One region of the Paenibacillus sp. O199 genome, then DNA from elsewhere that is predicted to be linked to it. Evidence: riboswitches for the same ligand, from Rfam matches in the RefSeq annotation. Region 1 holds a riboswitch; the other holds the start of a gene.
What was found. A riboswitch is a leader RNA that binds a small molecule or an ion and turns the genes downstream of it on or off. The one in region 1 is predicted to bind cyclic di-AMP.

Region 1 (4,638 bases):
CTTGTCGGATCATTACAGGTGATACCGAAGTAGGGGCGATCTTAAGACGGTATGCTCCTGATTTTCCCGAGAAAGTGGCTTCTGTTATTCAAAAAACGTATGAGCAACCTATTGTCGTTAATTTGGTTACCAGTCCGCTCGATGCGGACCGCATGGATTACTTGCTTCGGGATGCCTACTTTACAGGTGTAAACTATGGGACGATTGACCTTGACCGTATCTTGCGTATGCTGCGTCCATATCACGGACGAATTGTGGTCAAGGAGTCGGGCATGCACGCCGTGGAGGATTACTTGATGTCCAGGTACCAGATGTACTGGCAAATTTACTTTCATCCGGTTACCCGAAGTTCGGAAATTATATTGCGGCAAATATTTAAGCGGGCAAAAAGTCTCATACAGCAAGGTTTCAAATTCCGCTTCATGATTGATCCACTACCCCAGTTATTCGCTGGAGATCTATCGGTGGATGAATATTTACAACTGGACGAAGCTTTGATTCAGACGGCATTTATGCAGTGGCGCAAAGAGGACGATACTGTTCTAAGTGAGTTATGCGAACGATTTATAGATCGCAAATTATATAAGTATGTAGAGATTGAACAGATCGACGTAAACATGATTGAAGAGATTCGGGAAGCCTTCACTGTAGCCGGTCTCAATCCCGAGTATGATCTAGAAATTGATTTTCCAACGGATAATCCGTATGATGTGTTTCGTCCGGATGAATCCACGGACAAGCAGATTTTGCTGCTTGATCGGCAAGACAAGTTACATGAGTTGTCAGAGGTGTCCGACATTGTCCGTTCAATCAGTGGTCTTCATCGCGGAAAACATCATTTGTATTATCCGCAGAATAAGGTGGATGCGATTGTTCATGAATTACCGTCCCATATACGCCCCTATTTCTCCCATTAAATGATGCGCAATGCTGTTCAAGAATCATGATGTAAAAAAGCTTTCGAAAAGAGCTATTTTTCATGATACAGTAATCTGCTTTAATGGAGAGTACATGTAGATCGACATAATTTTGTAATCAAAGTAATTAGAATACAACCCGATTGCCTAAAAATGAGCACATATAGATATGAAGGAACTTGTTCGTTCTACATGTTGTGCTCAACAAACAATGAAAGAAATATAAAAAAAACATGATCCAATTTAGTAATAGTTATGTTCTGGTTAAGACTGCAGGATGGATTAAATAGAGATAGTCGTTTATTCGACATGAAGGGAGAAATACAGCATGATGTTGTTCGACACACATACACACCTGGATGCACCACAATTCGACGAGGACCGCGAGGAAATGATTCAGCGTGCTGTGGATGCAGGCGTTGGTCGCATGATTAATGTGGGCTTTAACCGGGAGACCATTCCAACCACGATGAAGCTGGCTGAAACCTATGATTTTATATATGCTGCCGTAGGCTGGCACCCAGTGGATGCAATCACAATGCAAGAGGGTGATATGGAATGGATTGCATCTTTATGCAAGCATGAAAAAGTGGTAGCCATCGGTGAAATTGGTCTAGACTATTACTGGGACACTTCACCGAAAGAGGTTCAACATCGCGTATTACGACAACAGATTGGTCTTGCCCGTGAGTTGAATATGCCGATTGTCATTCACAACCGGGATGCGCATGAGGATATTGTAAAGATTCTGCGTGAAGAGAAAGCTGGAGAAGTAGGCGGTGTCATGCATTCCTTCTCTGGCAGCTGGGAAACGGCGAAAATGTGTCTGGATTTAGGCTTTCATCTTTCCTTCGGAGGGCCAATCACGTTCAAAAATGCAAAGCAGCCCAAAGAGGTACTTGAGAAGGTTCCTATGGACCGATTGTTCATCGAAACGGACGCTCCTTATTTGACACCGCACCCTTATCGTGGAAAACGAAATGAGACAGCGCATGTACGTCTGGTTGCAGAAGCAGCAGCGGAAATTAAAGGCATTTCGGTAGAGGAAATTGCAGCAATAACGACCAAAAATGCCATGGAACGATTTGGGATTCGTTAAAAGATCGAGCAAAACGGGTGAAAAAGTGAGTTAGGCGGAGTTAATTTGCTTTTTGATCCAAATAAATCAAGAATATTACAATATTTTAACCAAATATTTAGAAAAACGTACTTGAACAACGCTTTACAACATGCATAGAAACAGGATATCATCTTTTCAGTGAATTGTTGTGCGGAAAATTGGACAGATGTTCGGGGGATGAACAAAGGGACACTTTCCGATGAAACAACATTACTTTCATGAATCAGTCTCGCTGAGTCTCCGTTAACGGAGAGCGGGGGAACCAATAGGGCTTAAACATCGGTGTTTGCAGCCGATGCGCAACATGCACTGACCCAAAAGCAGCGTATGAATCTGCGAAGCCGTATTTGATTTCTTCTTTGGGTCTCGGGGTGAATTCAAGGGCGTCCGCCATGAGCGGATGACCGGAGATAGGGCGGCTCTCTTTCGCCCGAACCCGACAGCTAACCTCGCAAGCGGAAAAAGAGAGGCAACCTCGTGCATGAATTTCCGATATTCAGAATCATTCGGAAGCCACGAAAGAGTTCCTCTTAAACTCTTTCTTTGGCTTTTTTGTTTTTGAATAAAAGAAATACTGTCATCATACGGTAAGTATTCAGGAGGATGACATCATGTTGCGAAGATTGATTCATGGTGCAGAACCGGATTATGTTGGTCCGATCTGTGTTCTGTAGAAAATTTGGTATAGTCGCGTCAAAGACATCATGCATTACTTTAGACGGCGAGGCTATGAAGGAGGACGGAGAAGTGGGCACATTCCAACCAGAAGAGACCCATGAGTCACGATCATCCAGTAAGTCTTTCGCGTTGCGGTGGAAGCATGAGAACTTGCGTCAAATGGCATTGATCGCGATTTTCTCAATTGCGCTTACAATCATGATCTTGTTAGTCGTTTACGGTCAGGCCGGGAAACAAATTTCACTGGTTATTGATGGCAAAGCTCAAGCGGTAGAGACTCGTACAGGAATGCTTCAGGAAATGCTGGAGGAGCAGTCAATCACAGTCAGCCCTCACGATCAGGTATCCATGCCCTTGAATGGGGCGATCACAGATGGAGACCGCATCGTTATTGAGCGGGCCGTTCCAGTTAATATTACGGCAGACGGGGACACCAAGACTCTGTATACAACCGATTCATCGGTAAAAGATGCGATTAAAAAATCAGGTATTCAAATTGCAAGTGAAGACAAAGTATATCCGGCGCTTGGAACCACTATTGAAGCGGATATGAAAATCCGTGTAGTGCGGGTAACAAAGCGTACGGTGGAAGTGGAACATCCGATTGCTTATAAAGTGATCAAAACGGCTGACCCTAGCTTGTACAAAGGCGACAATCGTGTCGTTGTGAGCGGTAAAGAAGGCACACTTGTACAGCATATTGAAAAAGTGTTTCAGGATGGAGAATTGGTCTCCAAAAAAATGGTGGGTAAATCGGTCGCAACGAATCGCGTCGATAAAGTGATTGCCATTGGTACCAAAGCCAAACCTGTTGTGAAAGAGCCAGTGATTCAGACGGTATCGGCGCAGACTTCCACGACAAAAACAGCAACAACCACGAACTCGAAGAAAACCGCTGCTTCGGGCAGCAAAGTAATTACCGTCTCAGGCAGTTCTTTTAAATATTCAAAAGTCTTGAAAAATGTATCCATGACGGCATACTCTTCTGAAGAGCCTGGTATCGGCACAAAAACAGCTTCAGGTACTCGGGTAACTGAGGGACGTACCATTGCGGTTGATCCCAAAATCATTCCGATTGGCTGGTGGGTGTATATCGAGGGCCTTGGCTTCCGTCGTGCGGAAGACACAGGTGGTGCCATTAAAGGCAACAAAATTGATGTGTATTATGATAGTGTGAAGCATGCCCTGAACTTCGGACGGAAGAAAGGCAAGACGGTATATGTGATTGGTCCGGTGAAGCCGGAAGCGAACTAAAATCGTTTTACTTTGAAATGGGAATGCTATAAAATATAAGCATGAATGATTCATGCGGAATATGCGGCGGAGGGGTCTGAATTCAGTCTCCCCCGCCGTTTGGCAGAGAAGAGGGATATTCCTCTTCTTTTTGCGTTAGAAAGGAAGAAATGGAACATGATAAAAGAAGTGATCGTGGTAGAAGGCCGTGACGATACCGTAGCCATTCGACGTGCGGTTCAGGCAGATACGATCGAGACTGGTGGGTCCGCCATCAACCAGCGCATTCTAAAGCGGATCGCACTTGCTCAAGAGAGACGTGGTGTCATCGTACTGACAGACCCGGATCATGCTGGTGAACGTATTCGTAAAATCATCGCCAATAAAGTACCTGGTTGCAAGCATGCTTTCATTCCGGAGGCAGATGCTACGCGCAAAGGCGACATCGGAGTGGAGAACGCTTCACCGGAGGCGATTCGTCATGCATTAGCACGTGTACACACGTCATATGAAGGCGCACCAAGTTTGATCGATTGGGAGGATCTGATTGCGGCGGGACTGATTGTGCACCCACAGGCTGCTGCACGTCGTATGGAGATGGGCAATCTGCTGGGCATAGGTTATTGCAATGGCAAGCAGTTCCACAAGCGGTTGAGTGTATTCCAGATTACCCGGGAAGAGTTCTCCGAA
Region 2 (4,638 bases), on a different contig from region 1:
CTATTCGTGAGCAGGGCATCCCGGTTGAAGCGTTGGTGCGCATTCGTTCACTGAACGATGGCACCGTGCAATTTGACGATAACGAATTGTGACTTTTTAAAGGAAAAAGTGCCTATTTTTATAACAATGCCTTTGCATGACCGCTGATTTCATTTATAATGGGGTTATGTTAGGGAGAGGAGGCAACACCATGGGTAACCAACCGGCAACAGAACAATTTTTTATTGATAAGCTGGCGGAATCGAAAGTACATTTTGAGCGTGCCCTGGATTGTAAACATACGGAATTCGATGACCTTTATCCCTATATGATTGAACATCCTCAATTTTTCTGGTACAAACGCTACGTTGCCTGGTCAGAATTGCTGACGATTGTAGGCTTGTGCGAAGAGTTGTCCTTCTCTTGGAAAGAACAATTTACACCGCATCAAGTGGAGTACCTTGAAGAACGTGTGATGTCCGCCAAAGTGCTTGATTTTTGGTTTGAGAAGAACGACAGCAAAGAGCACGCGCAGCGGTAACTTTCAGTCGGGACATACTTTCGAATGACATGACAGTCCAATACAGTCACGTGAGACCTAAATGACTTTTCATTTAGGTCTCTTTTTGTAAATAATTTTTTTGGGAAAGTAGGCGCCATAAATATGATCAGTGATGCACAATTGGATGCACTGCGTTTATCGGGTGAAAAAGTAAGGGTAGTACGGGACGAGATTCAGTCCAATGATGTGACAGGTATTGTAGTGGCTTGGGACGGGGAGCAGGTACTCATTCGCCGTCAGAATCGTCGTGTGGTCAAGCTTGATCGGAATTACCGATATCAATTGTTCAGCGAACCACGCGAGAGCCTGCTCGAAGAATAGGACATGCCTATTTAGGTTCATTTACCATGGATGTTTTGGCATAATTACACCTCTCGGGAGAGAAGATAGGTACAGTGAGAGCTTGTAACATATCAGCCGAGAGGATGTGCGGTAACCATGACACTGATGAATGATAAGGTTCATGCCTATAAAGATCAGATTGGTGAATTAAGCGATGTGCTACCAGCAGTGGTGAAGTCTTATCATGAGTTCACTGGAGAATGCTTTCAGGCAGGGGCGATTGATGCCAAGACCAAACAGCTGATTGCGCTGGGTATTGGACTGTTTGCGAACAATGAGGTATGTACGTTTTACCATGTGGAAGAGGCACGTGCCAAAGGAGCGACCGATCAGGAGATTATGGAGACGGTTGCTGTGGCTGGAGCGGTAGGCGGAGGCCATGCGCTGTCTCAGGGTGCAATGAGAGTACAGAAGGCTTTACATTAAGTATAGAAGTCTACAGCACACCGAATTTGTAAACAAAAGCCCCAAACAAAGAGGAGGTCCCGGATTCACCCGGAGCCTCCTCTTTGCGCTATATCAAATCAAACTTATATTTTGCCCAGCATTTTGTTATACATAAATTGTCCTGTTACCCGGCGTGCTGTTACGTAACGATCATTGAAGTAAGGATTGGATAATTGTGTGATGCTGACACCCTTGCTGCTTGAAGCATGAGCGAACTGTCCGCCCCCGATATATACACCTGTATGTGAAATGCCATTGCCCATCGTATTAAAGAATACCATGTCACCAGTACGCAGATTAGCTTTGGATACCGGAGTTCCGGCCTTGGCTTGTTGCTGGGAAGTGCGTGGTAATTCAATGCTATATTTGTTGAAAATATATCTCATAAATCCAGAGCAATCAAATCCGGCCATTGTTGTGCCGCCCCATTTGTAAGGTATGCCTGTCATGTTGTTAACGACGCTGTTGATACTGCTTGCCTCTGTGCTTGCTGCACCGGATGTAAATAGAACTGCTGCTCCAAAAATGGAGATGATAAGCTTTTTCAAAATTTTTGTTCTCCCTTCGATGCCTACGGAGTTAGCTAAGGGTTCGGTAGAAGGTTCCCTATATTTCCTATGTATAAGAATAATTCACCCAAAATGGTTCCCCCGTTTTCAAACATGAAACTCGGCAAATGAATAATTAAGTTTTTGTAACCTTTTGAAACTATATTGCATAAATGCGAAAATGTCAAACCGATTTTGAACACTTCTTATCATCTCAATGTTAACGGAATTATCGCTATTTATGTAGAAATAACTCGAATATTGGGTTTTAATAGATGACAAAAAAGTAACTACTGTTTCAAATGGAGAAAAATTGGATAATTTATTGGCTTTCTCACATTTCGATTAGACGATACCTAAAGGTTAAGATAAAGAATTTGTTACATATTGTTGCAATTATTGACAAAATTCATTGTTTTGCATAGAATTCTTTTTATCTAATCCACTTATTGGATGAAAAGAAATAGTTTGAGTTTAAAAACAAATATAAGGAGGGGAGACGCTCAAGGAAAACAGTTTGCAGAAAATGAATTGGGGAGTGTTCTAAACGATGTTGAAGGCACAAGCAAGGTTTGCATCTTTGGTAATGGCATGTACAATGATTTTCTCTGTTGTCGGAATGGTATTTCAGCCTGCTGCTAAGGTATCTGCTGCAGACGCATCTGGAACGACAGCAAGTATCTCAGATATTTTGAAGAATCAACGTCCTGACGGGGGATGGAAGAAGGATTACAAAGAAACAAGTGGTGAGTGGGCCAAATCTACGATTGATAATAAAGCTACATACTCAGAAATTAGAAGATTAGCCAAGGAATTTAAAAAGACAAATGATCCGCGATATTCGGCTACTGCCATCAAAGGAATCAACTTTTTGTTAAATATGCAGTACTCCAATGGAGGATGGCCACAAGTATACCAGAGCTCAGGCTATCACAAACACATTACCTTCAACGACGATGCCATGATTAATGTCATGTACATGCTGGATGAAGTAGGTGCACGTAAAGGTGATTTCTCATTCATCGACAGCTCTCTTGCGGATCGCAGTAAAAAATCAGTTGCCAAAGGTGTAGATGCTATTCTCAATACACAGGTTGTAGCAAATGGTAAACTGACTGCATGGGGACAGCAGCATGATTCCAGCTCCCTAAAACCTGCAGGAGCAAGGATTTATGAAGTGCCTTCTCTAAGTGCTGGAGAGAGCAGTACGATTGTAAAGTTTTTGAAAACAAGACCGTCGAACTCGAAAATTAAGGCTTCCATTCAAGCGGCAGAAGCCTGGTTCAACAACGTGAAAATTACAGGATACAAGTATGTCAGAGAAAACGGAGATAGCAAACTCGTAGCTGATTCAGGTGCAGCGCCAATATGGGCACGTTTTTACGAAATTGGAACGGATAAACCGATCTTCGTAGGACGTGATGGGGTTGTGAAATACAAACTCAGCGATATCGATAAGGAAAGAAGAGGTGGGTATGCCTGGTATGGCAACTGGCCTTCAAAGATATGATTTATAAAAAGCTTTATCATTGAAGGCGAAATTATATTTTTTTTGTTGACACTAATTACCTGCACATGATATATTATCTCTTGTCGCCGCGATATAATTTCTCGGAGATAAGACATACGCGGTCGTGGCGGAATTGGCAGACGCGCACGGTTCAGGTCCGTGTGGGCTAACCCCCGTGGAGGTTCGAGTCCTCTCGACCGCATCATATGTAACACGAAAAAGGTTCCTAGAATGGCATTGCTGCCACTCTAGGAACCTTTTTTATTTGTTTACAGATTTTGATCTTTGCTTTTCCTGATTCTTTTCAACCCATTCCCTCGGCTTGAGCAAAAATGAAGTTTCCCTTTGTTTATTTATCCATTAATGGAAATATGTTTGTTCTGCGACGGTTTGCCCCTATATTTCAGGTTAATTGTACGTAAAATACCGAATTGTACCTATCTTGGGAATGCCTCATCCACTATTCTCTTCTCGTGTGGAAGCGCTATCAACAGGAATTTGAATGACCAAATTCAGAGGGGGTAGGGATAATTTGAAACGAATCGGAAAAAGGATGGCAATGTGTTTCATGGTATTTATGATTGCGGCGGTGCAGTTCGGGATTATGGGAACGACAGGTAATGTGGCACAAGCAGCAGATAAGAGTCTGGCCCAAAAGCCGTATATGGGTTGGAGCAGTTACAGCATGCAGGTATATGACGGGCCGGGTAACTGGACATCGGCCGAGAGTATAAAGAAGCAATCGGACGCCATGCGTGAGAAGCTGCAAGCCCATGGATATGAATACATTAATATTGATGCTGGCTGGAACGGTGACGAAGATGAATACGGCCGTCCTATTCCGAGTACTGTTCTTTATCCAAATGGATTTCAGGAGGTCATTGATTACGTCCATAATAACGGACAGAAGATCGGAATCTATCTGATTCCGGGATTATCAATCACCGCCTATGATAAAAATCTTGAGGTTTATGGGTCGGGCGGGGCATGTCGTATGCAAGATATTGCAGTAAAACCGCTCGTTGTTATGGATGCTTGGGATTCGTACACGTACAAAATTGATTTTTCGAACCCTTGCTCACAGAAGTACATTGACTCCATCGCGGATCTTCTTGGCGAGTGGGGTATCAACTTTGTCAAATTCGACAGTGTGACGCCAGGATCGGGAATCAATAATCTTAGCCGGGATGCACGTGGTGATGTGGAGGCATGGTCCAAAGCCCTGGACAGAAATAACATCTGGTTTGAGC

Region 2: linked by a shared signal. The riboswitch ahead of A6049_RS11510 (C40 family peptidase) and the one ahead of A6049_RS26870 (3D domain-containing protein) in region 1 are both predicted to bind cyclic di-AMP.

What each region holds. Positions count from the first base shown of each region.
Region 1 covers NZ_LGRP01000031.1:9,163-13,800, forward strand. Annotated here, with positions in the region: gene A6049_RS26860 (HD domain-containing protein) at 1-917, shown strand, start outside; gene A6049_RS26865 (TatD family hydrolase) at 1,246-2,016, shown strand; cyclic di-AMP (ydaO/yuaA leader) riboswitch at 2,258-2,511, shown strand; gene A6049_RS26870 (3D domain-containing protein) at 2,785-3,969, shown strand; gene rnmV (ribonuclease M5) at 4,126-4,638, shown strand, end outside.
Region 2 covers NZ_LGRP01000006.1:196,439-201,076, reverse strand. Annotated here, with positions in the region: gene A6049_RS11530 (xanthine phosphoribosyltransferase) at 1-92, shown strand, start outside; gene A6049_RS11525 (hypothetical protein) at 191-520, shown strand; gene A6049_RS11520 (hypothetical protein) at 644-862, shown strand; gene A6049_RS11515 (carboxymuconolactone decarboxylase family protein) at 980-1,309, shown strand; gene A6049_RS11510 (C40 family peptidase) at 1,414-1,878, opposite strand; cyclic di-AMP (ydaO/yuaA leader) riboswitch at 1,884-2,015, opposite strand; gene pelA (pectate lyase) at 2,429-3,388, shown strand; tRNA gene A6049_RS11500 (tRNA-Leu) at 3,507-3,590, shown strand; gene A6049_RS11495 (X2-like carbohydrate binding domain-containing protein) at 3,921-4,638, shown strand, end outside.